3 regions of the Psychrobacillus sp. FSL H8-0484 genome follow, and region 2 is predicted to be linked to each of the others. Evidence: riboswitches for the same ligand, from Rfam matches in the RefSeq annotation. Region 2 holds a riboswitch; each other region holds the start of a gene.

Region 1 (10,500 bases), 2.1 Mb from region 2:
GGAATGAGAGGATTCACGAAGGTGTTCAATCTCTCTACCTTGGGCTCTTTAATTTTGGAAGTTGGATTCTTACTCAGGTAGCCTTCTTCATGAGACCAACGAAAAAACAATTTCATAAAGCGGATACGATGTGCAAGTCTGGCTGGTTTTAAATGCTTGCCGGATATAGCAAGATGTTCCTTTAGTTGATTTGTATCCAGCAAATCCATCTCTACATCTTTAAAATAACCAATTAGTAGCAAAGACTGTAACTGGTATGCCTTCAATGTTTGCGAAGAAAAACCTTCAATTCGCTTATAAGCTTCAAACAAAGCCCATGCTTTTGACAGTAACAATTCCATTTTCCCCCTAAAATAGTAATATTAAAGGGATTATTGCCAACTTAATAGAATTATAGCACAAGGAGTGCTTTTACTAACGGGGTATTATAGTTTAAAAATTTTCTACGATATAGGGGAGGAAAGTTAAAATTGGCTAATATAAAAAAAATATGTTTAATTGCAATGATAGTTATGACCGCTGTTTCATTTGCAAATTTTTTAGGATTTAGTATTGCTGGGATATCTGTTATTATCGGTATTGCGTTTTTCTTTATTAATAGAAATTTGGAAAAAAATGTTTCTGCTGACACTGGACTAAACGCAAAGGCAATTGGAACGAGTCTGAAAGACAAAACAATTTATTTTTGGATTGTTTTACCGCTGATTTTAAATGTTGTTTGTATTGTGTTGGCAAAATTAATTTTGCCCGAATACATAGAACATCTTTATGAAAGAATGGAGTTTGTTGTTTCGTTAGATAAGATAATATTTCTCGTCTTTCAACTTGCTATTTTAGCATTGGGTGAAGAAATTGCGTGGAGGGCTTTTTTCCAAAAGCAATTGAATAAAGCACTACCAATAATACCTACTTTAATTTTTACATCCATAATATTTGCATTTGGTCACATTGTGGAGGGGAATATTGTTGTAGTCGCTTATGATATTTTCTTTATCTTTATAAATAGTGTTTTATATGGTGTGATATTTAATAAAACAAACAATGCTTGGATAAGTGCTATATCGCATTTTATTGCAAATTTATTTAGCATTATTGTAATATCATTTTTGTTATGATAGTGACTTTGAGCATAATGTATTTGCCCATTTCGATTCCATTCTTAAAGAATAAGTTACAGATTTTCTTATTCTGCTAACGGGTGTTTTACTTGAAGATTATGTGCTGTTTAGAAAGCTCTTTTTTCTTGTCCAAATAAAGACGCAAGTTAGTTTAATAAAGGTACCTTAGTTATAATTGAAAATAAATTACTTTAGGTTAAAACACGGACAGTAATGTTAGGAAGTGAGTAACAATGAACAAATATAAAAACTATGTGAGTAAAGCGATTCGTTATGAAATATTTGGGTTTAGAAAAAAAGCCATTGAAATAATGGAAAAAGCAATGGAACAGCCATTTTCAAAATTAGAAATGGGAAGTGGATTGATTTATATAGGTTTAATGTATCGTAAATTAAATGAATTAAACACAGCGAATGAATATTTTGAGAAGGCATTAAATTTATGCAAAGAAGAACAATATCCTTATAGTTCTGACTTTAAAATTATTATTCAATGTTATTTAGAAAATGAAGAATTAGAAAAGGCAACTAAATGGATTCATCATTTAACAGAAAGAGCCAACTATGATAAGAAATTTTCTAAATTGAAAAAACTGAAATTGTATTGAGGTGCTGTGAGAAATATTTTGTATAGATTTATGATGTATTTTTAACTGTATAGGTTAAAAATACTTTTTTTATGGAAATATTCGGCTCATCAGCAAGAGTAGGGGATGATATCGCTATTCTATCACTTGTTGGATGTTCGCAGCAAGATGAAAAAGAAACAGCTAAAGATGATAAAAAGGTATTTACTTTTTCTTGGTCAGGAGATAATGGTGACGTTGTATAAATTATGCTAGAATGTAAGATAAGTGAATAAAAATTGCAGAATATAGGGGCTCTTTAACAGAGCTTAATAGGGAATTCGGTGCAAATCCGAAGCTGTTTCCGCAACTGTAAGTGTAAATGACCACAGAGTAATACCACTGTCGAATGAAGAAAAATGCTTCTAGTAGATGGGAAGGTTCTGATTAGGGATACACGAGCCAGGAGACCTGCCTATATTCATCGTATAACTCTCTTCGGAAGCTAGGAGAACTTACGGCAAATGGATGGACGGGCAAACTGTGTTTTGCGCCCTTTTTTCTGTTTTCCTAAGATGCTTCTCTTCATAAAAGAGAAGCATCTTTTTTGTCGTACGAGTTTAAAGCAAGTAATTTCACTAGAAAAAATTTTAGGAGGTAACAAATGAATACTTATAACAAATGGTTGAATATAGCGATTGTATTTATTTTATCATTCTCGCTATTATCACCTGCTGCAATTGCGGAAGTGCAGGAATCCGAACCAAACGAATTAGATACAAGTTCTAATACTAATAACTTCGATGAACATAGTATTCAATCTAATTGGGATACGTCACAAATATCGACTAATGCACTCTCCTCAAATATAACGAGTGATGGTGCAGAAATCGATGTTACAACACTAAACGAAGCCCAACCTTCAGGCTATGTGACGATTTCTGTTGAAAAGTTTACAATTGGCCAAGGATACGCAATTGAACCAATCCAAGTTCCTTTTTATGATGGTGAAATGGTAGGTCAAGTTGTTGCTAGATTACTAGAAAGTGGTAACTATAATAATGGTTCAACTGACGAAAACATTGTCTACTTAGCAAATATTAGAGATAGTGAAAGCATCGTTAATATTCCACAATATATACAAACAGAAATAGCAAAAGATGACCCTTCAATTCGTGGGAAAGCTGATAGTGACTGGCTTGGACAGTTTGACTACACAAATATGTCCGGTTGGATGTATACCGTAAATCACGAATTGCCGAGTTTCGGAATGAGTGAGTATGAAAACATAAACGAAGATGTTATTCGATTACAATTTTCAGTATATGGTTATGGTCGTGACCTTGGTTTCGGTTTCGATGATTGGGAGACTGGAGAGCCCATTAAACCTTATATTGAAGTTGCTAACAAAGACGCACTAACAGCAAAAATTGCTAAAATTAATAGTGCTCCAAATAAAGACGAAATTTTAGCAAATGCAAATGTAAAGTCTGCTTATGATGACGCATATGAACAGCTCACGAATATGGAGAGCAGTCAAACAAATGTCGATGCAGCACTCGCTCAATTAAATTCGGCCTTAAATGGAAATAATGAAGAAATTGTTGAAGCTGATACAACAGCTTTGCAATCAGCTATTCAACAAGCCGAGCTCAATAAAGCTTCCGTGAAAGTAAGTGAAGATGGACAAGATATAGACCCTACTGATTATTGGGTATCTCAAGCAGTGCTAGAGGCATATACAAATGTAATTGTAGAGGCTCAACAATTAATTGCGGATGAAAATGCAATTCAAACCGAAATTGATGCAAAGGTTTTAGCACTCGATCAAGCCACTGATGTATTTAATGCAGCAAAAAGTGCTGGTTTACAAACTGTTGTTACTAGCGAAATAAAATTCACTGTCGCACCTAAAGCAGTGAAATTAAAGCTTTATGATACGAATGAACAAGAAATAAGCATAGGCGTTGGTGTAGAAGGAACGTATAACGTATACACAGCAACAATAGCAACAGGCAATTATCGCTACGAAGGCTTTGATAGCAATAATAAAAGTGTTGGTGGTGGACAGCTAACAGTTACAACTGAAGCAAATCAAGAATTTCAATTCCGCCAACTTAATTTTAAAGCAAGTAATACAGGCTGGACTGTAGATAATGATTACACTGTCAAAGTTGGACAGGATATGCCAAGCGACACATCACTAAAGCTAGGTGATGTAACTGAACAAGGGCAGATTCCTGTATTAGCTCTTGCAGGAAAAACATTCTTCTATACATTTGAACCAGATGCTAAGCACACAGAATTTATTACATTAAGCGATAGTAGGACCATAACAATTGGAACATCAGCTCAAGCGATAAGTGCAGCAATTCCATTCTCAGGGAATATAACGTTCACAGTTCCGCAAGATGCACAATTATTTGTCGGAAAGAAAATTAAACACTTTATTTCATTTGAAGAAGTATTACCTAAGCGTGAAGCAGAGATTAACCAAAATGGTACAAAAACATACGCATTCAAACTAGTGAATGGTGGAAGTTATAACTACCGAGTGAGCCAAGAAGGTAAGCTGACAAATACAGGTACATTTACAGCGAATGCACAAAATGCAACACTAGAAATTACAAAAGAACAGCTCGAAATTCAATCACCACAAGCAATACTAAATAAAGGTACTTACCTTGAAGGTAATATTTATTTAAATATTAACGAACAAAATCATTTGAAGTTAAATCAAGGTGACAACTTTAAACTACTCCCTTTACGTAGCTGGCAAGCTTTAATTGAAGGAATTAACAACTACTTCTTTGAGCCTGATTTCCATTATGAAATTATTACAGGAAATGATGTAGTGGAAATTGAGCCAGGAAAACCAGGAAGCTCTGCGACAGTAAATGCTTTAAAAAATGGTACAGCGATTGTAAAAGTTACTTATGATGCTTTGAAAGTAAACGGTTCAACTTACATTAAAGATGCAAATGATGCATTTAGTGCAATTTGGCCAGAAAATGTTGGTCTATTCGTAGTAACTGTTGGACAAGGTGAAATGGGCATTTCAACAGGTATTGAAAGTAATAAAGAACGCAATCGAAAAGCAAATGAAGGTAAAACAGGCAATGCGATTATGAACCTTCAAAACGGTATTTTTGATGCTGATATTGATAGTGTTTATTATGTTCAAGGAGAACCAGGAGCATATTATACATTCAAACCAAGTTCAGGAAGCTCAGTAAGCGTTCTACGTCCTATTATTAATCATGATTTAGGTACTGTTTCTTATGGTGATGGTACGTTTTCAACAGAAAATGCAAAATTAAATATCGACGACTCTTTCACCATTTTATTAACTGAAGGACGTAATATCGTTAAGGTTGAAAAAGATGGGAAATCTGAATATCATGTGATGACAGCACGTCCACTTGACGTAATAATTGAAAATCTTACAACACCGAACAAAGAAATAGTTCCTGGCGATAAAGTAAATGTTACTTTAAAAGGCCTCTCTTTCCCAGCAAATAAGCTATCAGGAATTTACAATTTCCAGGGGCAGTTAAGATTCTTTGCTGGACCTGAAAATACTCTTGTTTTAGGTGATGCAAGACAATATAATATGACAACACAGGCGAATAGTATTACGTTTACAATTCCGTCAGAACATAATGGGGAATATAGTTTACGAAACGGTCATATTCGAGTAAGCTCATTCGGTAGTCCGATTGGTGACCACCGAAATATTGATCCAACAGTAGGTGCAAACCCTAACTTTACTGCATCAGGGAGAGAAGGATACTATAGCATCTTCCCAACGATCACAATTATCGACGGCCCTACAGATAAAGTAGAATTACAAACTGCGATTGAAAAAGCTGAACAAAACAAAGCTTCAGTGAAAGTAAGTAAAGACGGAAAAGATGTAGACCCTACAGAAAAATGGGTAACTCAAGCTGAATTAGATGAGTACGCAAATGTCATCGTATCTGCTCAACAACTAATTGCTGATGAAACGGCGACACAAGAAGGCATTAATGCGAAAGTTTTAGCACTAAACCAGGCAACAGATACATTTAATAAAGCTAAAAAACCAGGAACAAAACCTAATGTAAATACTCCAACTCAACAGGCTTATAATACCGTTGGTAAATACATGGTAGACAAACTGCATGATCCTAAGTTTGGTAATGAATGGTGGATTATTGCATTAGCTCGTGGTGGCTACGAAGTACCCGCAGGCTATTATGACACTTATTATAATAATGTTGTTGACTATGTTGTTTCTAAAGACGGTGAGCTAGATAAAAGAAAATACACTGAATATTCAAGACTAATTATTGCCCTTACTGCTATCGGCAAAGATCCGACAAATGTAGGTGGTTACAACTTAATTGAAAAACTATCAGATTTCGATAAAGTTGTTTGGCAAGGCATAAATGGTGCCTATTTCGCGTTAATTGCTCTTGATACTTGGGACTTTGAATTACCTGAAACGGCAACGACTACACGTGAAAAACTAATTGATTTCATTTTAGATAAGCAACTTGCCGACAAAGGCTGGGCTCTATCAGGAACTAAAGCAGACCCTGATATGACAGGAATGGCGATCCAATCGTTAGCGCCATATTACAACAGTAATCCAAAGGTAAAAGAAGCTGTTGATAATGCATTAACTACTTTAGCTGCTTTGCAATTAGAAAATGGTGGCTATAAAACATGGGGTATAGAAAACGTTGAAAGTGCAGCTCAAGTTGTCACTGCACTTGCTAGCTTAGGTCTTGATGCGAACAAAGACCCGCGCTTTAACAAAGTTATCGGGAATATTATGACTTATTATAGTGTAGAAGATGGTGGTTTTAAACATGTTCTAACTGAAACGAAAGCGAATGGTATGGCAACTGAGCAAGCTGGTTATACATTAGCTGCTTATCATCGTTTGCTAAACGGTCAAACAGCACTTTATGATACTTCTGATGCGAAGTCGAACAATCCATCTAACCCAGGTGATGGCGGAAATAACCCTTCTAATCCAGGCAATGGCGGAGATAACAACAATCCAGGTGGAAATCTCCCATATGGAGATACAAAGTTCTTAATTCGAATTTCATCTTCGGAAGTTCCATTAAGAGCAACAACTGTTGAGCTATACCCAGGGGAAACAGTATTCGACGTATTAAAACGTGTGACAGCTGAAAATGGTATCTCACTAAGCTACCGTGAAACTCAATATGGTACTTATATTGATGGCATCGCTGGTCTTTATGAGTTTGATCGCGGTCCTTTAAGTGGCTGGATGTATCGTGTAAATGGCAACTTCCCTTCTTACTCTGCGGCACTTTACACATTATCTCCTGGTGATTTTGTTGAGTGGCTATATACACTTGATTTAGGTAAAGATATCGGTGGCTATGTCGACGGAATCGAAAACGGTGGAGCTCCTGGTGGAGAAGTAAATGCAGAGTGTAAAAAGGGAAAAACAGAGGATTGTAAAGTAGTAGATAAAGATAGCACAGTAGTTGAGATTTCAACTGAAGAAGGCAGTGACAAAGCATTCATAACAGCTGAAAAAATTCAACAATTTATTGATAAGAATATTCAAAAGCTTGTTATTAAAAGTGAAAAAAATTTCAAGCTAGAGGTTCCTACATCTTCATTTAAAGGCATTACACTTGCAAAAGGTGAAAAAGTAGTTGTCTCTGTTACTACAGAGCCTGGGAGCAAACAGTTCACTGCGAATTTTGGAATAGAAACGGCTAAAGGTCGAATAAAGCCAATTTCTCTAGATAAAGACTATTTAAAAGTTACGCTACCAGCTGATGACGTAAAACCGAATACTGTTGTTTTACAGCTTGTTGGGGGCAAATATAAGCCTGTTCCACATAAAATTGCCAACGGTGAAATTGTACTATTCACAAAAACAAGCGGCACATTCATCGTGACTGAAAAGCATTTTACATTCAAAGACATCGAAAAGCTTGCAAATAAAGACGAAATTGAATTTTTAGCAAACCGTCTCGTAATTCAAGGTGTTACACCTGATACGTTTGAGCCAAATAAGCCGATTACACGTGCACAGTTTGCTGCACTCTTAAGTCGCTCGCTTGGCCTACAAATTTTAGGTGAAAATCCATTTAGTGATACTGCTGGTAAATGGTACGCAAATGACGTACAAGCACTATACGAGGCTGGCATTACGAAAGGAACAACTGCTTCAACATTTAATCCAGAGGATCCAATTACACGTCAGCAGGCAGCTGCATTTATGGCACGTATACTGGAGTACTTAAATATAGAAGCGCAGGTGACTGGAGAAGCTAACTTCAAGGACGCTGGCAAAATTAGCGCTGAATACTTGCCTTATATCGAGCTATTAAACAGCCTTGAGATTATGACTGGTAAACAAGATGGCTCATTTGATCCTGGAGCTTCTTTAAAGAGAGCGCAAACAGTTAAAATTTTAAAGCATACGTTAAATATTGCAGACATGATGTAATTTTCTTTACTAACCCAAATGCATTTTGCCTTTGGGTTAGTAACTTTTTATAGAATGGAGGATGTCTGAATGAAGAAAAAATTATCGATGTTACTTATGACGCTACTTGCCGTTTTGCTTATCAACGCTCCAGTTTATGCACAAAATATCTCTACATTAGATGCTTATAAAACAACTGGACAGTATATGGTAAAACAAGTGCTGAATCCTAAATACGGGGATGAATGGTTTATAATTGCACTTGTTCGTGGCGAATACAATGTTCCGAAAGATTATTATGAAAAATATTATGAAAATGTTATAACGCATGTTCAGTCTGTGAAAGGTGAATTACACAATCGGAAATATACCGAATATTCACGCCTAATTATTGCGCTTACTGCAATTGGGAAAGATCCAACAAATGTAGGTGGTTACAATTTAGTAGATAAATTAAGCGATTTCGATAAAGTAGTTTGGCAAGGTCCGAACGGTGCTTATTTTGCATTAATTGCGTTAGATACCTGGGGCTTTGAGCTTCCGAAAAATGCAACGACAACGCGTGATAAATTAATTGATCATATTTTATCGAAGCAATTAGCTGATGGTGGATGGGATTTATCAGCAACGAAAGCAGACCCTGACATGACAGCGATGGCAATTCAAGCACTTTCTACGTATAAAGATCAACCAAGTGTAAGAAAATCGATTGATCGAGCGTTAGTAACATTGCAAAAATTACAGGATGCTAATGGTGGTTATAAAAGCTGGGGAACAACAAACTCTGAAAGTGTTGCGCAAGTGATTACAGCACTTTCTAGCTTAAATATCGACCCTAAAGAGGATGCTCGATTCACTAAAGTGTTAAATAGCTTTTTGACTTTTTACAATGAAAAAGATGGCGCGTTTAAGCATGTATTAACAGAAACATCTTCTAACGGTATGGCAACAGAGCAGGCTTCCTATACGCTAGCAGGCTATAATAGACTTCTAGCTGGCAAAACAAAGCTATACGATATGTCAGATACTAAGAAAAATAAGCCTTCAACACCACTTGAGAAAGCTAGCTTTAAAGATATTCAATCGCATTGGGCGAAGGATGATATTGAGGCTGCTGTAGCTAAAGGTTTATTAAAGGGTTATGAGGACAATACGTTTAAGCCGAACAACCATTTAACGCGTGTGCAAGCTGTTTCCATTTTAGTTCGTTCATTAAATTTGACGAGCACAGGTGATGCCCCATTTACAGATATACAGGGTTACAATGAGAGCACGAAAAAAGAAATTGCCGCCGCTTATGAGGCAAATCTATTAACAGTTAAACTAGGTAAATTCTCACCATCTTCTCCTATTACACGTGAGGAATTAGCAATTATGCTCAATCGTGCCTATACATTCAAAACTGGTCAAGCTTATGCATCGAGTAAGATTGCACCATTAAACGATATTGCGAATCTTTCAAATGAATCAAAGAAGGCGATTACTTTTTTATATGATTTCGATATAGCTCAAGGCTCAAATGGAGCATTTCAACCATCAAATTCTTTAACACGAGCACATGCTGCAAAAATGTTTAATAATTTTTTAAAGGTAGTGGATGAATAATGAAAAAAACGTTGCACTTCCTTTCCGTTGCTGTATTCGCATTTTTATTAGCAGCATGTAATATTCAAACAGTTGAGCAATATGAACAAATGGAGGAGCAAGAGCGTAGTCTCGAATCTAAATCTACGTCAGAGCAAGAACAGCAAGCTACTCAAGAAGAAAATAATACAGAGCAAAATGATGAAAGCAGCGAGCAAAAAGAAGCTGAATCAGACAATGAAGAAGCCGAGCTAGAAAAGAAAGAGGATGCTCCTGCACAAAAAAATGATAAAAAGCAACAACAAGTAGAAAAGCAGGAAACGAAAACGGAAGAAAAAGAAGTAGCAAAAGATACGAAAAAACCTGAACAGCAGGCCAAAAAAGAGCAGCCATCTAACAAAGATACAGCGGCTATAAGGCCAAATAGCAATGAGCAAAAGCAAAATACTGAAAAACAAAAAGTAGAAAACCCAAAGCAGCCACCTGTTGAAAAAACAGAGCCTCCAGCTGAAAAAAAGCGAACTGTTACAATTGCTATCCGTGTAGACACTTTACTCAAGCATTGGGATATGTTAGATCCAGCACTACAAAGCGAAAAATATGTACCGAAAAACGGTGTCATTTTAAAGCCGACGACGTATGAGCTACTATCGGAAAAAGATACTGTATGGGACATCATACAGAAAGCGACGAAAGAGCATAAAATTCAAATGGAATTTCAAGGAGCAAATGAAAATATTTACAAAAGTGTATACGTAGAAGGAAT
Region 2 (10,500 bases):
GGGCGTACAGCATAATTGCTATTAAAAATAGACGTAAGCTCCACATAGAAAAAATAGCGATAAGGAGCAAAATAAAACCAGTCCAAAATAAAAAACGTCTTTGTTTGCGCAAACTAAAGTACATCATCCCGATGCCAAGAAGAACTAATACTATATTGCCATTACCAAAAACGGTTGCTTCTATAAACATAAGGAAAACAAAGCAAATAAGAATGAAGGCTAACTTGTTTGTTTGGTTTTCTTTCATATGAAGTAATCCTCCTTCTTCGCATTAAGAATATTGAAAGAGAAGGCGAGTACCTTCTCCCGACTATACTTATTAGTTTACACAATTTCAGACTTCGGTTGTTCGTTTTTTTCTAACATTTCTAATCTTTGTTCCATAGAAGTTACTTCATGCTCTTTTTCAATTTTTTGTCCAAGGCGATCGATGTATTGTTCCATCTCTTGAAATGTACCAAAGTTTTTTTGCTTTTGCTCAGGTTGCAGTATTTTGTCCATTTGATGATGTGCACGTGTTACATTTTCTTTTCCCATCAATTGTAATTGACGTACTTTCATATCTTTTACTTTATGCTTCATTTCTTCGTATTTACGTTCTAAGCCGAAAAGCTCCTCCATCGTTTGGTGAATGCTATTTTGTAAAACACTTGCTCGTTCGTTATACGCATTCACTTCTGCTTGTGCAAAAAGGATTAAATCTTCTTCACCGCTAGCGGTTGCAAGTTCTACTTGATGCTGACGTTTTTCAACCATTTGTAATGTTTCGGCTAGCTCTTTTTCAAGTTCTTGTTTTAATTTCCCTTGGCGTTCTAACCATTTACCTGTTTGCTCTGTTTGTTTTTCTGCTTCGCGAATGTATTGATTGAGCATCGTGATTGGATTTTTTTCTTCTTTTTTATCAAAAAGCTTGTGCAAGTCTGCTTCTATTGAGTATTTTAATCTTTTTAATAATGACATATCCGTTTCCTCCTTATTTATAAAGCTCGTTCCATTGTTTTTCAAAGTTTACAAATGGGTCATCCGATTTCACAATGGATGATGAAAAGCTAACATCTTCTTTTTTCCATGTCTTCACAACGTAATACACACCTACGATGGCTAATATTCCAACGAATCCTGGTATGTTGGCAACAGCGGAAAGTAATCCAATGATTCCAACACTCGCCCAAAAGATTTTTAAAAAGGTAGATTCACTTTTTAAGTAAAAATGCACCCCTGCAAAGACGATCAACGCCGATACCGCGAGCCCTAAAAGTGGACCTAAGTTAACTAGTGCCACAATCCCAGCGATAAACCCAAGTAAAACTAAACCAAATTTTTTCATATGTTTGTTCCTCCTCTCGTTTGTATATATAGCTTATCAATTCCGTTAACATATCCAAACGGGCTTAAACATGATATTTCTCTAGGTCCAGAGACGTAGAAGGGATTAGCCCATTAAAAATCTGTTATACTAAATAAAAAATACAAAAAATGGAGACTTAAAATGAAAAGATTCGGAGCCATTTTATTAGTAATCCTTGTATACTCGGCTATTGTGTTTTATTTTGGGTGGAGTGTCCATGCATGGTTAGAAACATTCATACCTGTGAATAAATGGTTCTTCGGTGTTGTATGGGGTTTAATTGGATATGCAATATTAATTGCGAGAATTGACCACCGGCTCCGATTATTTAATATAATAGGATCCTACTGGATGATTATTATGCAGTATGGAATTATTCTTTTTCCGATAGGGACCATAGTGACGTGGATTTTCCCAAGTCAGTTAAGATGGATTGGCTGGATGATCTTGGCTGTATTTTTGTTTATTTTGATGATTGGAACTTACAACGCCTTTACACCAGTTGTTCGAGATCTATCCATAAAGATGACGAAAAAGGATGCAAAGCTGGATAAACTAAAAGTAGTAGTTGCTTCTGATTTCCATCTTGGTTTATTATCCAATAAGGCGCATTTAAAACGTTTTGTAAAAAAAGCAAATGAAGAACATCCAGATTTGATATTGTTAGTCGGTGATTTGGTAGATGATGATCCAATCTGGTTTGTGAAAAACGGCATGTCCGAAGTGATGAAACAACTAGATTCCACGTATGGTGTATATGGGGTCCTTGGAAATCATGAATACTATGGTAAAAAGATTCCTCTATTAGTAGAAGAAATGGAAGCATCCAATGTACATATGTTGTTAGATGAAACCATTTTACTGGCAGATTCGTTGTATTTGACAGGTCGTGAAGATTTGACGAATAAAAAAAGAAAGCAACTTTCGGGATTAGCGCCAGAAAAGCGCAATTTACCATGGTTTGTCATGGATCATACGCCTTCGAATTTACTAATTCCTGAAAAAGAAGGAGTAGATTTTCACGTTTCTGGTCATACTCATCGAGGTCAAATGTGGCCGAATCATATTTTCACACGAAAAATATTTGAACTTGATTATGGATATAAACAAAAGGGAAGTTTGCACGCGATTGTATCATCAGGATTTGGGTTTTGGGGTCCACCTATTCGATTAGGCAGCCAATCAGAGTTGTGGGTGGTAAATATTAAGTTAGAGGATGTGAAAGCATAATGGAAGCATGGATTACAGACTGGATGAATCAGTTTGGTTATCTTGGTGTATTTTTATTAATATTGGCAGAAAATATTTTCCCGCCAATTCCTTCAGAGGTGATCTTAACCCTTGGAGGATTTATGACGACAACAACAACGATGACAAAGCTAGGTATTATCATTGCTTCTACGTCAGGGTCTGTTGTTGGAGCAGCTATTTTATATTGGATAGGCACACTTTTGGATGTAGAACGTTTGGAGAAAATTGTGAAAAAGTACGGCAAGTTTTTACGATTGTCGATTAAAGATATTCATAAAGCGGATGCGTGGTTTGACAAGTACGGTGTTTGGGCTGTATTTTTCGGAAGACTAGTGCCACTAGTAAGAAGTTTAATATCGATTCCTGCAGGGATGTCGAATATGAAATTCTGGTTATTCCTATGGTTTACAACGTTAGGAACATTAATTTGGAATACAGTGTTAGTTTCCGTTGGAGCAGCTGTCGGTGATAACTGGAATGAAATCGTAGGGTATATGGATATCTACTCCAACATAGTGTATATTATTTTAGCAATAGTTGGTGTTGCATTTCTTGTTTGGTATTTTAAAAAACGTGACTAAGGAGATCTTATGGAAATTCTAGAATTGTTAAAAGCACTTATATTAGGTTTTGTTGAAGGTATGACAGAGTTTGCCCCTGTTTCATCCACAGGACATATGATTATTGTCGATGATATGTGGCTGAAAACAGAAGAGTTTTTAGGGATGTACTCGGCTAATACATTTAAAATTGTTGTACAGCTAGGTTCGATTTTAGCTGTAGTTGTAGTTATGTGGAAACGATTATTTAGTTTAGTAGGATTGTATAAAATAGAAAGTGAACAATCGAGCAAGCAGTTCAATTTGCTACATGTGATTGTTGGTATGTTACCAGCGACTATTCTCGGATTTGCTTTTAAAGACTTTATTGATGATCATTTATTTGGAGTGGAAACCGTAATTTTCAGTCTTGTTGCAGGTGCTATTTTGATGATTGTTGCGGATAAATTTGGACCTAAAAAACCGAAGATTGTTACGCTTGACCAAATTACATATGCGCAAGCATTTAAAGTAGGTCTTGTTCAATGTCTATCATTATGGCCAGGTTTCTCCCGTTCAGGAGCAACGATTTCTGGTGGTGTCTTGTTTGGAATGAGTCATAAGACAGCTGCAGACTTTACATTTATTATGGCTGTACCAATTATGGCTGGAGCAAGTCTTGTTTCAGTTCTGAAAAACTGGGAACAAATTAATATGGATGACCTGGGCTTTTATATTGTAGGATTTTTAAGTGCATTTGTGTTCGCACTAATTTCTATTAAATTCTTCTTAAAACTTGTTGAACGTATTAAGTTAACGCCATTTGCAATCTATCGTCTTATTTTAGCGGCTGTGTTAGCGGTTATTGTGTTTATGTAAGGAAGTATGGGCAGACATTTTAGTAGGATGTCTGCTTTTTACATTTTCGGGTGAATCGGATGATTAATAAGGTTGAACGGTCATAAAAAATATTATCCGGTCAGAAATGAAACTATACGGTCATAAATTTTTCTATCCGGTCAGAAAAATATTTATCCGGACGTATTCAGTTGGGAGAACTGCTTTTCAGAGACACAGTTCTTTTTTCCCTCTATACAAGTATAAACACAATATGTTAGATTGTATAAATGAAGTGAACACAATATATAGTATGTGAACGATGAATAGGTACCTTTATGGTTTAAAAGGGAATTCGGTTAAAGCCGAAGCTGTCCCCGCAACTGTAAGTGTGGACGACTGTTGAAATAGCCACTGCGAGCAATCGTGGGAAGGCCAACAGAAGAACGAAGCACGAGCCAGTAGACCTGCCTCTTCATCGGTGAAGCAACACTTTCTTCGGGGGTTGAGAGGTGGGGGCGAAGACTCTATCTCGAACCATTGATGTGTCTGTTGTTTCCTACTTTTTAAACGTGAGCGATGACTCAGCCGAAGAGGCTAAGAGGCATCGCTTTTTTGCTGTTTTAAAAACAAGGAGGAATAAGAAATGACAACTGTTACGAATACAGAAAAACAAGAAGTATTACATCAATTAATAAAAGAGTTTGGAGAAGAAAATATAGCACCTCTTCTAAAAACTCATGAAAGATGGATGAAGAAATTCCCAGAAGGTACAACGTCTGCGTGGTCCAAGTCCATGTCACTCGAGGCACTAAGCTTTTTAGATGAACAAGAAACATATTGGACATTCGTCGCCGCTCGCATTCATTTAGCTGATGTATATGAAAAAGTAGCAATACATAGAAACACAACGCCAGACGCAGTATACAGTAAGTTTGCAAGCAATGTACAAGCATTAGTGGCAAAAGGTCTATACGACAAACGTCTTGCAGAATCTTATTCCCAAGAAGAACTGCAACTGTTAGCAGAACTTATTGTGCCGCAACGAGATTTTTTATTTACATATATCGGATTAAAAACGTTACTTGATCGTTATGTAGCAAAGGACTTTGATAAATCGATCGTCGAGCTTCCGCAAGAACGCTGGTTGATTATTGCAATGACACTTATGAAAGATGAGAAAAAAAATCGTCTTGGCAAGATAAAAGAAGCATATTGGGCAATGAGTAATTTATATATGACTGTTGCAACACCAACACTTTCTAATGCAGGGAAGCCTCACGGACAGCTATCTAGTTGTTTTATTGACACAGTTGATGACAGTCTTCAAGGGATTTACGATAGCAATACAGACGTAGCGACGCTTTCTAAATTTGGTGGCGGAATTGGTGTATACATGGGGAAAGTGCGTAGTCGTGGTTCTTCTATTCGTGGATTTGTCGGCGCATCAAGCGGGGTCCTTCCTTGGATCAAACAATTAAACAACACTGCAGTGAGTGTAGATCAGCTAGGTCAGCGTCAAGGGGCAATTGCAGTTTACCTAGATGTTTGGCACAAAGATATTTTCACATTTCTAGATTTACGCTTAAATAACGGGGATGAGCGTCTTCGTGCGCACGACATTTTCACGGGTGTGTGCTTGCCGGATTTATTCATGGAAAAAGTAGATGCTCGTGATGAGTGGCATTTATTTGATCCACATGAAGTTCGTCAGTTAAAAGGCTATTCTCTAGAAGATTTCTACGATGAGAAACGTGGAGAAGGTTCATTCCGAGAAAAATACGAGGAATGTGTAAATGATAGTCGTTTATCTCGTGAAACAGTTCCAGCGATTGACTTGATGAAACGAATTATGCGTTCTCAACTCGAAACAGGTGTGCCTTATATGTTTTACCGCGATGAGGTAAATCGTAGTAATCCAAATAAGCATGCCGGTATGGTGTACAGCAGTAATCTATGTACAGAAATATTCCAAAACCAGAGTGCTACTTCGTTTGAATCCATTCAATTAGAAGATGATGTTATTGTGACTCGTCGGAAAGCAGGGGATTTTGTTGTTTGTAACTTATCTTCCATTAACCTTGGACGAGCAGTTCCAGCGGATGTTTTGGAGCGCTTAATTAAAATCCAAGTGCGCATGCTCGACAATGTGATTGATTTGAATATGATTCCGATTCCACAAGCGGATCGCACGAATGCAAGATATCGTGGAATTGGCCTTGGTACTTTTGGTTGGCATCATTTACTTGCACTAAATAGCATCCGCTGGGAGTCCGATGAAGCAGTGGAGTTTGCAGATAAACTATATGAAAAGGTCGCTTTCTTAACAATTCAAGCTTCCGTAGAGCTTGCAAAAGAAAAAGGGGCATATCCTTTATTCGAAGGGTCGGACTGGCAAACAGGATCGTATTTTGAAAAACGTCAATACGAAAGCGAAGCATGGAATGAATTAAGTAAGGAAGTCGCGGAAAATGGCATCCGTAACGGCTACTTAATGGCTGTTGCACCAAACTCATCTACGTCGATTTTAGCAGGAAGCACGGCGAGCATAGATCCGATTTTCCAAAAGTCGTACTCGGAAGAGAAGAAGGATTATAAAATTCCTGTGACAGTACCGGATCTAAATTCGGAAACGACATGGTTTTACAAATCTGCGTACTTTATAGATCAACATTGGACATTAAAGCAAAATGCCGCACGTCAACGCCATATCGACCAAGGTGTGTCACTAAACTTATACGTCCAAAATACAATTAAGGCAAAAGAATTACTAGACTTACATTTAGACGCTTGGAACAGTGGATTGAAAACGACATATTACGTTCGTTCTACTTCCGTAGAATTAATCGATTGTGATTCTTGTTCAAGCTAAGGAGGAACCTAACATGCAATTAGAAAGAAGAAAATTAATGGATAAAGAAGCGCCAAACCGCTCAACCGGGATTGTAAATGGTCAAAGTTCTAATATTCTAAACTGGGATGATGTACGATTCAGTTGGGCATATCCTAAATACAAAAAGATGCTAGGAAATTTTTGGACTCCTTTTGAGATTAATATGAGCAACGATGTTAAGCAGTTTCCAGGATTAATAGATGCAGAAAGAGAAGCTTTCTTAAAAATTATTGGGTTACTGGCTCTTTTAGACAGTGTGCAAACGGATTTCGCTGGTAAGGTAGCGGACTTCTTAACAGATTCCAGTTTAAACGCACTCATGATTATTTTAGCGCAGCAAGAAGTTATTCATAATCATTCGTATTCCTATGTATTGTCTAGCTTAGTATCAAAAGATGAGCAGGATCGTGTATTTGGCTTTTGGAGAACAGATCCAGTACTTCAAAAAAGAAATGATTTTGTTTTAAAAGGATATGAGGAATTCGCAGAAAATCCTAATGTGAATAGCTTGCTTCGATCGATTGTATATGATGTGATTTTAGAAGGACTATTTTTCTATTCTGGCTTTGCATTTTTCTATCATCTTGCCAGACATCAAAAAATGGTTGGCACGAGTACGATGATTAACTATATAAACCGTGATGAACAGCTGCATGTCGATTTATTTGTGAAGATTTACAAGGAGATATTAGAGGAATATCCTGAATTGGATACACCAGAGCGAGCAAGGGAAGTAGAAGCAATTTTCCGTGAAGCAGCACAGCTCGAAGTTGACTGGGCACGCGAAGTGATCGGGGAGAAGATAGATGGTCTAGACGTGGAAGATGTCGAAGCTTATATTTATTTTTACGCAAATGTGCGATGCAACCAACTAGGCTATGACCGACCATTCCCAGAATACCGAAAAAATCCATTGAAATGGATCAAAGCCTACGAAGAAGTAGACCTAGGAAAAACCGACTTTTTTGAACAAAAATCTCGCCAATACGTAAAAGTGAACGTGCAAGATAATGGATTTGATGATTTATAAATAATATAAGAAGCGTCTGTAAGTCAATCTCGACTTTCAGACGCTTTTTTTATGAATAAGAAAATATATAAATTTTTATGTCATGAACAGGTTGATTTCCACTGTAGGCGGACGCTTTTCAGGGGGCAAGCATCAAGCCGCTTCCCTTGCTCCTGCGCAAGCTCCTCTAAAAATCCCACGATAAGTAATGCCAATGTTTGATCCAAAGTCCGCTGGAATTGCCTTTTGGCATATTGCACTTTAAGGGCAGCTTATGCTACTTTCCTCATCCTAATAATTAAAAATATTTTATTATTGTAGGACTAATTATTATGCATTATTATAAAGGTGATAGGAAAAAAGGGGTGTTTTTGTAGTGAAAAGATCAAAAAGTATTGCATGGAAGTTATCAGGGTTAATTATTGGGCTATTTTTCATTTTATTTCTTGCTTACACCGTAACAACAAGTGTGATTTTGTACAATAAAAGTATAGAAGATTCGGAGACTTCCACACTTCAAAATGCACAGTTTTCTGCTCAAAAGATGAGCGATCGCTTTAAGAAAACGAATGATACATTACAAACAACGAAACGAATATTTGAAACAATGCAGTCGAATGGAGAATTATCAGCTGCAGAAGTATTAAGTATACTTGAAACAAATTTGGCTGAAAATGAGGATTTACTAGGAGTAGCAGCAATCCTAGAAAATGGTTCAGCGAAAATAGAGTCAACCATTCCTTCGAATCTCATCGATAGCAGTAAACATTTTGTGCCTTACTTATCAAAAGATGGGAATGAGATTTCGACAACTTCTTTAGAAGGATATGAAGACGCTGAAAATGGAGATTGGTACTGGATTCCCAAAAAAGAAGGTAGAGCAGTACTTACGGAACCATATGATTATGAAGTAAATGGAAAAACGGTTTCCATGACAACAATATCAGTTCCACTATTTAGTTCATCTGGAACATTTTTTGGAGTGCTAACTGCTGACTTGTCTATTGATTTTCTAACAGATTTGGTAAACTCTATTAAGCCAGAAGGTGGATATGCCGGAATCATTACAGAACAAGGAATGCTGACAGTAAATAGTGCTAACGAAAAGTTAAATGGAACAAACATGCAGGATACGCTTAATTGGTCATCCTTTAAAAATACACTAGAAGGTGGCAAGCCAGTAAGTACGTATTTAGAATCGAAGCAACTAGGAGAAAAATCTTTTAATGCCTTCGCACCAATGTTGCTAGAGGGAATAGACGATACATGGTCTGTTCAATTAGTTGTACCAAAAACAAAAATTTTAGAAACATACAATCAAATTCTTTTATTAACAATTGTAGCATCAATAATAATGATAGTTTTGATGGCAATTGTGACTGCATGGTTTATATTCAATCAATTAAAGCCATTGAAATTTTTGCGAGAATCTATTGAAACAGCAGCAGGCGGAGATTTGACTAAAAAAGTAGACGATAAATTTATTAAATCAGATGAAATTGGTGCAGTTGCCTTAGCTTATAACGATATGTTAGAAAAAACTAATAGTGCAATACATAGCGTTCTAAATTCTTCCACACTTCTTAATAAATCGTCTAGCCATGTAAATGAAGCATTTGACGAAATTGTTGCGTCTAGCCAAGAAGTTTCGCTAGCAACGAATGAAATTGCTCAAGGAGCTTCTAAGCAATCAGAAGACACAGAGGAAACGAATCACCGAATGATTGATTTATCTGACCAAATAGATGCACTAACAGTATTGTCTTCTCAAATGGATACATTATCTACTAAAACGAAAGTTTCCACTGAAAAAGGCATGAAAGAAGTAGAAACCTTACGTGAACATAATACTGCAACTAATGAAATGAATGAAAAGGTTCAAAAACAAATTGAATCATTAACATTAAACATAGCTAATATCAACCAAGTAATTGCATCTATTCAAGGTATTACTGAGCAAACAAATTTGCTTGCACTTAATGCAAGTATAGAAGCAGCTCGTGCTGGTGAGCATGGAAAAGGTTTTGCAGTAGTAGCGGAGGAAGTAAGAAAGTTAGCAGAGCAGTCAAGAGCTGAGACGGAAGTAATTAAACAAACCGTGGAAAGTATATTAGAGGATTCTAAACAGACAGTTTCAGTGATTGCTTCTAATGTTGCATTAATGCAAGCACAAAGTGACTCTGTCCATAGCACAGAATCTGCTTTTAAAGATAATCATGAGCTATCAAGTGCAATTGAAGCTGCAATTAATGAGCTGGTCTCTGAACTCTCTAGTATGTTGGAACATAAAAATCAAGCAATGACCTCAATTCAAAGTATTTCAGCTATATCAGAAGAAACAGCTGCTTCAGCGGAAGAGGTAAGTGCTTCAGCTGCAGATCAGCAGGCAGAATTAGAGAGAGTGGCAGATTCTATCAATCATATGAACAAGATTGCACAAGAGTTACAAGAAGTCGTTAATCGATTTAAGCTCTCTTAATATGAAAAAGGATGTTCTCAGGAGTGTGATACTTGCGAGAGCATCCTTTTTTTGAGAGATAAGAAAGAATAAAATCTTTTACTGAGTAACTTATGCACCATGCCATTTCACAATACAAGAGAGCGACGGACAAACATCCGCCAC
Region 3 (10,500 bases), 430 kb from region 2:
TACTTTTTTTCCTGCTTTTACATCCTTTAAAAGTGCAGAAGCGATTCGGGTGTAATCAAATCCATGATGTTCATAAAATTCCTGGTCTTCTACTGCAATTGTGGCCTGCGGTATGAATGGTGAGATTTCGTCTAGAGATACCCAATAGCGTCGCTGCTCCTCAAATCGGTCACCGATGACATTCCCTTGATTATCTAAAAATACAGAGGAGATGGGTACCTGTATAATAGGCGCACCAACGATTTGTGCATATATGCGAAGCGTTACAAACGCACTAAAAAAGGCACAGCTAGCAACAATACTTAGTAGAAAAAACCTTTTTATACGTTTGGATCGTGTGGTTTTTTTTTTGTATTGTGCGCGCCTCATAATATCTCCCCAGTTCTAATTGATGTTTTCATTAGTATGAGAACAATAGATTCAAATTAAACGGAAAAAGAAAAAACTATTGCACTTTCGTCAAAAACCTCTATACTTTCTTTGTATTTAATTTTTTGATACATTACACTTAAATCATATTGGTAAGGGAGATAGATACATGGCTGGGTTTTGGTTTACGGAAAAACAAACCGAGAATTTTGGCATCACAATGAAGGTAAAACGTACACTTCATACAGAGCAAACGGATTTTCAACTGTTAGAAATGGCAGAAACAGAAGAGTGGGGGAATATGCTCTTTTTAGACGGAATGGTAATGACGTCACAAAAAGATGAGTTTGTGTACCATGAAATGGTTGCGCACGTTCCTTTATTTACACATCCAAATCCTGAGAACGTTTTAGTTGTTGGAGGAGGAGACGGTGGAGTAATTCGTGAGATTATGAAGCATCCAAAAGTGAAAAAAGCAACACTTGTTGACATAGATGGAAAAGTTATCGAGTATTCGAAGATTTATTTACCAGAAATTGCATGTGAGTTAGAAAACCCACGTGTGGACGTTCAAGTTGGCGACGGCTTCATGCATATCGCACAGTCAGAAAACGAATACGATGTAATCATGGTAGACTCTACTGAACCAGTTGGACCAGCTGTGAATTTATTTACAAAAGGTTTCTATGCTGGAATTTCAAAAGCATTAAAAGAAGATGGTATCTTCGTTGCACAATCGGACAACCCTTGGTTCAAAGCAGATTTAATCCGACAAGTACAAAAGGACGTAAAAGAAATTTTCCCAATTACAAATATGTACTTGGCAAATATCCCAACGTATCCAAGTGGACTTTGGTGCTTCACGATTGGTTCGAAAAAATACGATCCACTTCAAGTTCCGGACGAGCAATTCTTTGATATTGAAACAAAATATTATACAAAAGAGCTTCACAAAGCGGCATTCGTATTACCGAAATTTGTGAAAGACTTAGCAGGAGAATAAGCCGATGAGATTTGATGAAGCTTATTCAGGAAATGTATTTATTAAAAGTAAGCAAAATTACGAAGAAGCACAAGCGGTGATTTACGGTATGCCAATGGACTGGACAGTAAGCTATCGTCCAGGTTCACGCTTTGGCCCGCAGCGAATTCGTGAAGTATCGATTGGTTTAGAGGAATATAGCCCGTATTTAGACCGCGAGCTAGATGATGTGAACTATTTTGATGCTGGTGATATTCCGCTTCCTTTTGGTAATGCATCAAAAAGTTTGGATTTAATTGCAGATTTTATTCGTCAATTAATGCAAGATGGGAAAATTCCTGTTGGTATGGGTGGCGAACACTTAGTGTCTTGGCCTGTTATGAAAACAGTGGCAGACAACTATAAAGATCTTGCGATTATTCATATGGATGCGCATACGGATTTACGCGTGGAATACGAAGGAGAGCCGCTTTCTCACTCCACTCCGATTCGTAAAATTGCCGAATACATTGGTCCGAAAAACGTCTATTCATTCGGAATTCGTTCTGGAATGAAAGAAGAGTTTGACTGGGCAAAAGAAAACGGTATGCAAATTGCCAAATTTGAAGTATTGGAGCCTTTGAAAGAAGTGCTTCCAACTCTAGCAGGTCGACCAGTTTATGTCACAATCGACATCGACGTGTTAGATCCTGCGCATGCACCTGGAACTGGAACAGTAGACTGTGGCGGTATTACAAGCCGTGAACTACTAGCTTCTATCCATGCAATCGCAAACTCGGGAGTAAACGTTGTAGGCTTTGACTTAGTAGAAGTTGCACCAATTTATGATTCATCTGAACAGACTGCTAATACAGCTAGTAAATTACTTAGAGAAATGATACTTGGTTGGGTTAAATAATAAGCGTGATGTCCTTAAATGGGCATTACGTTTTTTTTGTTTTTCAGGCTCCAGTCAGAAAATGATGATTTAACGTAAGGAAATCCGATATGAGAAAGCCAGGTTCCATAGCAAAAGAACCTGGCTTTCATTAGGATTATCAATTGGATTTGTAGTGCCGGCCGCTCTCGAATAGACGCTAAATGCTCTCGGATAGCTGCCGATTCCTCTCGTATGCACTAAATTCCTCTTAAAACCAAGGTATCTCACTTCAAGTAAACTTATTAATGTGAAATTTGGTCTCGGTTATGGCGAAATTGGTCTCGCTTGTCGAAAAATGGTTGCGGTTAGGATTGAAATGGTCTCTGTTAGCATAAAAATAGTCTCATTAAGACGTATTTTAACTAATAATGTATAATAATTCCAAATTATAAAAAACCAAACTATTGTCAGAATAATTATCTAGTGTGAAGTCAGCTCTTTATTGAGTAAAATCGTTTTGTTCATCCATTTACTGGGGGAGGATTGTAATGTTATAATAGATTCCTTTTTGATTAGTTGTCACATAAGCAAACTTTAAGATATAATGTGAAGGTTATAGTAAAAAACGGTGAAAAATTGTTATATATTCATGCACCATAAAAAAAGTGCTTATTAATCGTTTATTATTAACGATTATTTTTTAATGACGTAAATTAACTATGAAAATGCTCTAAAGGGTGAAGTCAATGTCTCAACCACTAAAGAAATCAGTCAATGTTCGTTTATTATCAACAATAAAACATCCAGACATTGCAAAAGAATCATTTGATATGCAAACGACAGGTGTTCTAACTTTAAAAGGAGAGCAGCCTTATTTAGTTTATGAAGAAATGCAAAATGAAAAGGCAGTTCGAACAACCGTAAAGTTAGATAATAATTCCGCTTTAATCTTACGCAGTGGTGGAGTGAAAATGCGTTTGCCATTTCAACTAGGTGAGCTTCAAACAGGAAGCTATGACACGGGATATGGCACAATGATGATTACAACAAATACAACGCAACTGCAATTCGAAGATGGCCATTTTCAAGTGGAATACGAATTGCTTATAAACGAAGAAGTTGCTGGTACATATACATTAGAACTAATTTATACGGAGGCGAAGTAAATGAACGCAGTAGAAAAAGTACAACAATCGATTAAAACAGCTTTACAACAAGCTATTTTAAAGGCGGAACTTGTAACAGAAGAGCAAATTCCATCTATCCATTTAGAAACACCAAAAGATAAAGCAAACGGTGACTATGCAACTAATATTGCGATGCAGCTGACTAAGCTTGCGAGAAAAAATCCTCGTCAAATCGCGGAAGCAATTGTAGCAAACCTTGATATGTCAGGAACAATGATGGAGAAAATTGACATCGCAGGACCTGGGTTTATGAATATTACCGTTCGTAAAGATTATTTACAAGAAGTAATTAAAGCTGTACTAACAGAAGAAGAAAAATACGGACGTACGAACTCAGGAGCTGGAGAAAAAATTCAAGTAGAGTTTGTTTCTGCCAATCCAACTGGTGATTTACATTTAGGGCATGCGCGCGGGGCATCTGTTGGGGATTCATTATGTAACGTCTTGGACTTTGCTGGATACGACGTAGCTCGTGAATATTATATTAATGATGCTGGTAATCAAATCCACAATTTAGCTGTTTCGATTGAAGTACGCTATTTTGAAGCATTAGGTTTAGAAAAAGAAATGCCAGAAGATGGTTACCGTGGGCAAGATATTATCGATATCGCAGCAAATCTTGTAAAAGAGCATGGCGATAAATTTGTTCATATGTCGGATGAAGAGCGTTACAAAGCATTCCGTGCACATGGGTTAAAAGTTGAGCTTGCTAAGCTACAAAAAGACTTAGCGGATTTCCGTGTTGGCTTTGATAACTGGTTTTCTGAAACTTCATTATACGAAGATGGTAAAATCGAGGTAGCATTAAATAAATTACGTGCGAATGGTCATATCTTTGAAGAAGAGGGAGCTACATGGTTCCGTTCTACTACTTTTGGCGATGACAAAGACCGTGTTTTGATTAAAAGTGATGGATCATTCACGTATTTATTGCCAGACATTGCGTACCATGAAGATAAATTAGTTCGTGGCTTCGATCAACTGATCAATATTTGGGGAGCGGATCACCACGGGTATATTCCACGTATGAAAGCTGCTATTGAAGCACTTGGATACGAGCGTGAGAAATTAGAAGTTTCCGTTATTCAAATGGTTCAATTGTATAAAGACGGCGAAAAAATGAAAATGAGTAAACGTACAGGGAAAGCTGTTACGATGCGCGAGCTTGTAGAGGAAGTTGGACTGGATGCAGTTCGTTATTTCTTCGGTATGCGTTCGGGCGATTCACATATGGACTTTGATTTAGATTTAGCAGTTTCTCAGTCAAATGAAAACCCTGTGTATTATGCCCAATATGCCCATGCACGTATTTGCTCAATTCTACGTTCTGCTGAAACACAAGAGTTGAAAGCTTCAACGGATTCACTTGAATTATTACAGAGTGAAAAAGAATTAGACTTATTGAAAAAAATCGGTGATTTCCCACAAGTCGTGGCAGATGCTGCAAAACTTCGTGCACCTCACCGTGTAGCAACTTATATTCAAGAATTAGCTGCAACATTCCATAGCTTCTATAATGCGGATAAAGTTTTAGATGCAGAAAACGTAGCTCTATCAGAAGCGCGTCTTGCATTAGTAACATCTGCTCGTCAAACAATTGCAAACGCACTTCGTTTGATTGGTGTAAATGCTCCAGAGAAAATGTAATTTGTAGTATTAAAGGGGCTGTCTAATAAGCTCATAAATTGAAGCAGGTGTAGAAAAACGAGTCTTTTTCTACACCTGTTTTTTTATACTTTTTATAAAACTACTATTTTTTGTAGGCAATTGAATGTAGTGGAAGACGGCGACTCCAGCGGGAATAGCGTGAGCTGAAGGCCCCGCAGGAGTGAAAGCGACGAGGAGACTGAAGCCATGCCCGCGGAAAGCGTCCGTCTGGAACGGAAACCAATACATTGGAAAAGGGACCATCTCTAAGTCACTATATGACTTTAGGGACAGCCCCTTTTTTTCTCGATGATGGCTTACAATAAAAAAGTTTCTCCATAGCATAGATGTGAATCGGTCGAATAACATCGGAATTTGGTAGAATAGTATTAATTATCGGTCAAATAATATGAAAACCTCTGTCGACAACCATTTAATTTAAGGTATAATAAGTGCATTGCACAATACATATTTTATTGCATAGAGGTGCTCAAGTTACGGATTACTAGAGTTAAAAGGGAAGCTGGTTAAAGTCCAGCGCGGTCCCGCCACTGTAAATGATACGGTTGTATCATGAGTCAGAAAACCTGCCTTTATGAAATTACACCCACTGCCTACGAGGATAGGTTTGGTGTAGATCGGCTTGGCCATTTTTTCCTCGCAGATTTATACCTATATCTATCTCTCATTCTATGGATGGGAGATTTTTTGTTGCAAAAACTTAGGAGGAATGACAAATGAAGAAAATATGGCAATTATGGATGGCATCCGCATTAGCAGTTTTACTATTAGTAGGATGTGGACAAGAAGAAGCAAAACCTGTTGAAAACACTGAAAGTCCACAAGTAGAAACTGCGGTAGAAGAAACAGAATTCCCGATCACAATCACAGATGCAGTTGGCAATGATATTACATTAGAAGAAGCACCAAAAACAATCGTTTCAATGATGCCAAGCAATACAGAAATTTTGTTTGCACTTGGATTAAATGAAGAAATTGTTGGTGTAAATGATTACGATAACTATCCAGAAGAAGCACTTGAAAAAGAGAAAATTGGCGGTATGGAATTCAATGTTGAGAAAATCGTATCCATGAATCCAGACATCGTATTCGCACATGAGTCAAGCCTTGGAATGGGCGAAGCAGGATTACAACAAATCCGTGACGCTGGTGTGAAAGTTTTCGTTGTAAAAAATGCAGTAGATTTCAATGAAACTTATACAACCATCGAAGAAATTGGTCGTGCTACTGGTAAATTAGCAGAAGCACAAAAAATTGTAGAAGATATGAAAGCAAAAGTAGAAGAAGTAAAAGAGAAAGTTGCAAAAGTAGAAACGAAGAAAACAGTATTCGTAGAAACATCGGATGTTCCTGAAATTTACACACCTGGTAAAGGAACATTTATGCAAGAGATTTTAGATATGGTGAATGCTGAAAATATTGCAGCAGATCAAGAAGGTTGGTTCAAAATTGAGCCAGAAGAAATCGTAAGCCGCAATCCTGATGTGATTATTGTTATGTATAGCTATGTACCTGGAATTGTAGAGAGCGTAAAAGCTCGTGATGGATTCGCTTCTATTTCTGCTGTGAAAAATGATGCAGTTGTTCAAGTAGATGAAAACTTAACAAGTCGTACAGGTCCACGTCTTGCAGAAGGATTAGAAGAAGTAGCAAAAGCAATTTATCCAGAGGCATTTGGTGAGTAAAGTCATGATCGGCTACATCCTGTCGATTGCTGCTCTATTAGTAGCAATTTGGCTCGGTGTATCGGTCGGATCCGTACAGGTACCGATCAGCACATTATGGAATACGGGAGCAGATGAAATCGCGACCAATATAGTTTGGAAAATTCGTATGCCACGGGTTGTACTTGCAGGGCTAGTTGGTGCCTCACTAGCCATTGCAGGTGCCGCGTTTCAAGGTTTATTAAAAAACCCGCTTGCAGATCCTTATACGTTAGGAGTGTCGTCCGGTGCCTCAGTAGGTGCCGTGGCTACGCTCTTTTTCGGTATTTCGGTACCCTTTTTAGGAATATACACATTACCTGTTTTTAGTATGATTGGTGCATTCCTTACGATGCTCCTTGTTATTACATTTGCTAAACTGGTCGACCGTTCCATGAAGATGGAGACCATTATTTTAACTGGGATTATTGTTAGTTCCTTTTTAGGTTCGGTTATTTCCTTGATGATTGCACTAACTGGGGAAGAGCTTCGCCAAATTATTGGTTGGCTGCTTGGTAGTGTATCGATGCGTGGGTGGGATTTTGTGCAAATGGCTTTACCATTTGTTGTGATTGGCTCGGCTTTATTAGCATGGAACAGAAGAGAATTAAATGCGATGCTATTTGGAGAAGAGCGTGCAAAGCATTTAGGAGTCGATGTGAAAAAGCGAAAAATGATGATACTAATCGGAGGATCGATGCTAACGGGAACGGCGGTTGCTGTGTCTGGAACAATAGGATTTGTGGGACTTGTCGTTCCGCATATGACAAGGCTTTTATTTGGTTCAGATAACAGACATGTGTTACCGTTAAGCTTCATTAATGGAGCTGCGTTATTAATCATTTGTGATTTAGTGTCTCGCACCATTATTTCGCCAACCGAGTTGCCAATTGGTGTCATAACAGCATTTATTGGTGCGCCAGTTTTTGCATTTATTTTCTTTAGACAACGGAAAAAAGGAGGCGTTTAATATGTTGAAAATAAAAAAATTATCTGGTGGTTACGACCACCAACTAATCGTTAAAAACGTCTCCTTCGAAGTTGAAAAAGGAGAAATGCTAGGCATCCTAGGACCTAACGGAAGCGGGAAATCCACTTTACTGAAAGTGATGAGTGGAATTTTACCGATGAAATCAGGAGACGTTCTGATCGACGAGAAATCTCTCCAATCTTATTCTCCCAAAGAACTAGCTAGGAAAATGGCGGTTCTTCCACAATTACATAGTCATGCATTTTCACACACAGTTAGAGATACCATTTCACTCGGGAGGTATCCTCATCAAAGTGGCTGGTTTTCCTCGTGGTCGGGTGAAGATGAAGCGGCAGTTGCCGAGGCAATGAAACTGACCGCAATAGAAAGATATGAGCATCAGTTGTTAGACCTATTGTCAGGAGGGGAGCAACAGCGCGTATTTGTTGCCCAAGCGCTTGCACAACAAGCTCCTATTTTATTACTAGATGAACCGACGAATCATTTAGACATTGCACACCAAAAGCAATTACTCGATACGATTAAAACGCAAGCTATTGAAAAAGGCATCACGATTATTAGTGTCTTTCATGATATAAATCTTGCTTCTCTATACTGTGATCGATTGTTATTAATGGATCAAGGGGAAATAAAAGCAATCGGTGAGCCACATGAAGTAGTAAAGAAAAGTCAGGTTGAAACGGTGTACAAAGCTAGAGTTAGCACAAATCCACATCCTGAGCGACCAAAACCACAAATTACAATTCTTCCAGACGTGAAGGAACAGAAGGATGAACAACTCATTACAACAGAAAACTTTCAAGTCACGGGAGATTTGGTCGTATTTCAAGCGGAAACGCAGCTAAAAACATGGTCCTCTGCCGTAATAAATGCGGGAAGTGGCTGGTATAGAAACTTCGTCAATCGAAGAGTGGTTGCTAATTATGCTTGCGACAATGTGCAAGAAGAAATGTTAGCGTACTTAGCTGATAAGGGGTTTTCGGAAGCAGATACCATTGGAATGATGACTGCGGTCCAAACAAAAGACGCAGTTATAAAAGAGTATGACACGCCATTTGGAAGTATTGTCATCATGGTTACTGCCGGAGTCGGAAATGCGGTAGATGTTTCAAGAGCACATGAAATTGAGATGCTGCCTGCTATCGGTACGATTAATACATGGATTATTATCAACGGAGAACTTTCCGATGAAGCATTTATCCAGTCTGTTATTACTGCAACGGAAGCAAAAACGAAAGCGCTAGCTTTTGAAGAAGTAAAAGATCCACGGACAGGTACAATTGCAACTGGAACATCCACGGATAGTGTTTTAGTTGCTGCGACTCAAAAAGGAACGCATATTCCATACGCTGGTCCAATTACGGAAATCGGTAAAAAAATTGGATTAGGCGTATTTGAGTGCACAGTAGAAGCAATTCAAATATACAAAATAGCAAAAGGTTGGGTATAGGATGGGTCCGCATATTATTGCCATAGCAATTGGCCTATTACTGGACCGAATCATCGGAGACCCGCCGAATTGGCCGCATCCAGTCCGATGGATCGGATCGCTTATTTTAAAGCTAACCGCTCGGTTGAATAAAGGAAGAGCAAGGAAAGCAAAAGGATTTCTACTAGTTTTTATTGTAGTAGGTATCACATTTTTCGCTATATTAGCCATTTTAATTGGAGCTTATTCGATGCATATGGGCGTTGGAATTGCTGTGGAAAGTATTCTCATCGCATCAGGACTTGCTCAAAAAAGCTTGCAGGTTGCGGCAATGGATGTGTATAGACCTTTAATCAAGAAAGATTTACCTGCTGCGAGACAAAAACTTTCGTGGATTGTTGGACGAGATACAGAAAAACTAGACGAAAAAGAGATTACGAGAGGTGTCGTGGAAACGGTATCTGAAAATATTAGTGACGGGATTACTGCTCCACTTTTCTATGCATTTCTTTTAGCAGGTGCACCTGGGTTGTGGCTTTATAAAGCCATTAACACGCTCGATTCTATGGTTGGCTACAAAAACGAGAAATATGAAGAATTTGGCTATGCATCTGCAAAGCTGGATGACATTGCAAATTACATTCCGAGCCGTTTGACGGGCTATATTATTATGCTATGGGGCAAGAAAGAAAGTGCATTACCTTTTAGACAGCGAATGAAAGGCTGGTGGCTTGATGCGAAAAAGCACCCAAGTCCAAATAGCGGCTACTTAGAAGCTGCTACAGCCTATCAGCTAGGTATACAACTCGGTGGAATCAATACATATAAAGGAATCGTATCCAATCGAGCTTTAATGGGAGTTGGAGAAGTTCCGCTAAATCCTAGCCATATTTTAGGGGCCATCTCCCATCTAAAAACAGCTGTATTTCTATTTTGGCTTTGGATGATGGTGATCGGAGGAGTTTTATTTGTCATTACCTAATCACGGGGCAAACGCGCATCACGTATATGAACGTCTAGGTATGAAAATACCAGAAATGGTGATTGACTTTAGTGAAAATGTCAATCCATTAGGGCCGCCTGCATTTGTAAATGAAAAATGGTCCACATATGCAGAGTTAATAACTAAATATCCAGATCCGCATGGAGAACCATTTCTATCTGCAGCTGGACAATACCATCAAGTAGATGTCAATCAGGTGATAGTAGGAAATGGTGCAGCAGAAATATTCGCAAGCCTTGCAAAACGATATGAAAACAAGCGGGCTGTGTTGATTCACCCAACTTTTTCGGAATACGCAGCCACGCTTAC

Evidence for each region. Region 2 has a riboswitch for cobalamin ahead of MHH81_RS01115 (ribonucleoside-diphosphate reductase subunit alpha). Riboswitches for the same ligand answer to the same signal wherever they lie in the genome.
Region 1: linked by a shared signal. The riboswitch ahead of MHH81_RS11195 (S-layer homology domain-containing protein) and the one ahead of MHH81_RS01115 (ribonucleoside-diphosphate reductase subunit alpha) in region 2 are both predicted to bind cobalamin.
Region 3: linked by a shared signal. The riboswitch ahead of MHH81_RS03080 (ABC transporter substrate-binding protein) and the one ahead of MHH81_RS01115 (ribonucleoside-diphosphate reductase subunit alpha) in region 2 are both predicted to bind cobalamin.

What each region holds. Positions count from the first base shown of each region.
Region 1 is NZ_JBBOSZ010000001.1:2,305,879-2,316,378, reverse strand. It holds gene MHH81_RS11215 (hypothetical protein) at 1-335, opposite strand, end outside; gene MHH81_RS11210 (CPBP family intramembrane glutamic endopeptidase) at 471-1,115, shown strand; gene MHH81_RS11205 (hypothetical protein) at 1,352-1,726, shown strand; gene MHH81_RS11200 (hypothetical protein) at 1,798-1,950, shown strand; cobalamin riboswitch at 1,978-2,177, shown strand; gene MHH81_RS11195 (S-layer homology domain-containing protein) at 2,349-8,171, shown strand; gene MHH81_RS11190 (S-layer homology domain-containing protein) at 8,241-9,755, shown strand; gene MHH81_RS11185 (DUF4430 domain-containing protein) at 9,755-10,500, shown strand, end outside.
Region 2 is NZ_JBBOSZ010000001.1:206,811-217,310, forward strand. It holds gene liaF (cell wall-active antibiotics response protein LiaF) at 1-247, opposite strand, end outside; gene MHH81_RS01090 (PspA/IM30 family protein) at 325-960, opposite strand; gene MHH81_RS01095 (lmo0954 family membrane protein) at 974-1,327, opposite strand; gene MHH81_RS01100 (metallophosphoesterase) at 1,490-2,578, shown strand; gene MHH81_RS01105 (DedA family protein) at 2,578-3,180, shown strand; gene MHH81_RS01110 (undecaprenyl-diphosphate phosphatase) at 3,190-4,017, shown strand; cobalamin riboswitch at 4,287-4,464, shown strand; gene MHH81_RS01115 (ribonucleoside-diphosphate reductase subunit alpha) at 4,622-6,847, shown strand; gene MHH81_RS01120 (ribonucleotide-diphosphate reductase subunit beta) at 6,861-7,898, shown strand; gene MHH81_RS01125 (methyl-accepting chemotaxis protein) at 8,254-10,356, shown strand.
Region 3 is NZ_JBBOSZ010000001.1:640,878-651,377, forward strand. It holds gene MHH81_RS03055 (transglycosylase domain-containing protein) at 1-369, opposite strand, end outside; gene speE (spermidine synthase) at 539-1,372, shown strand; gene speB (agmatinase) at 1,377-2,249, shown strand; gene MHH81_RS03070 (DUF1934 domain-containing protein) at 2,957-3,376, shown strand; gene argS (arginine--tRNA ligase) at 3,377-5,044, shown strand; cobalamin riboswitch at 5,512-5,653, shown strand; gene MHH81_RS03080 (ABC transporter substrate-binding protein) at 5,782-6,750, shown strand; gene MHH81_RS03085 (FecCD family ABC transporter permease) at 6,755-7,738, shown strand; gene MHH81_RS03090 (adenosylcobinamide amidohydrolase) at 7,740-9,209, shown strand; gene cbiB (adenosylcobinamide-phosphate synthase CbiB) at 9,211-10,170, shown strand; gene MHH81_RS03100 (pyridoxal phosphate-dependent aminotransferase) at 10,157-10,500, shown strand, end outside.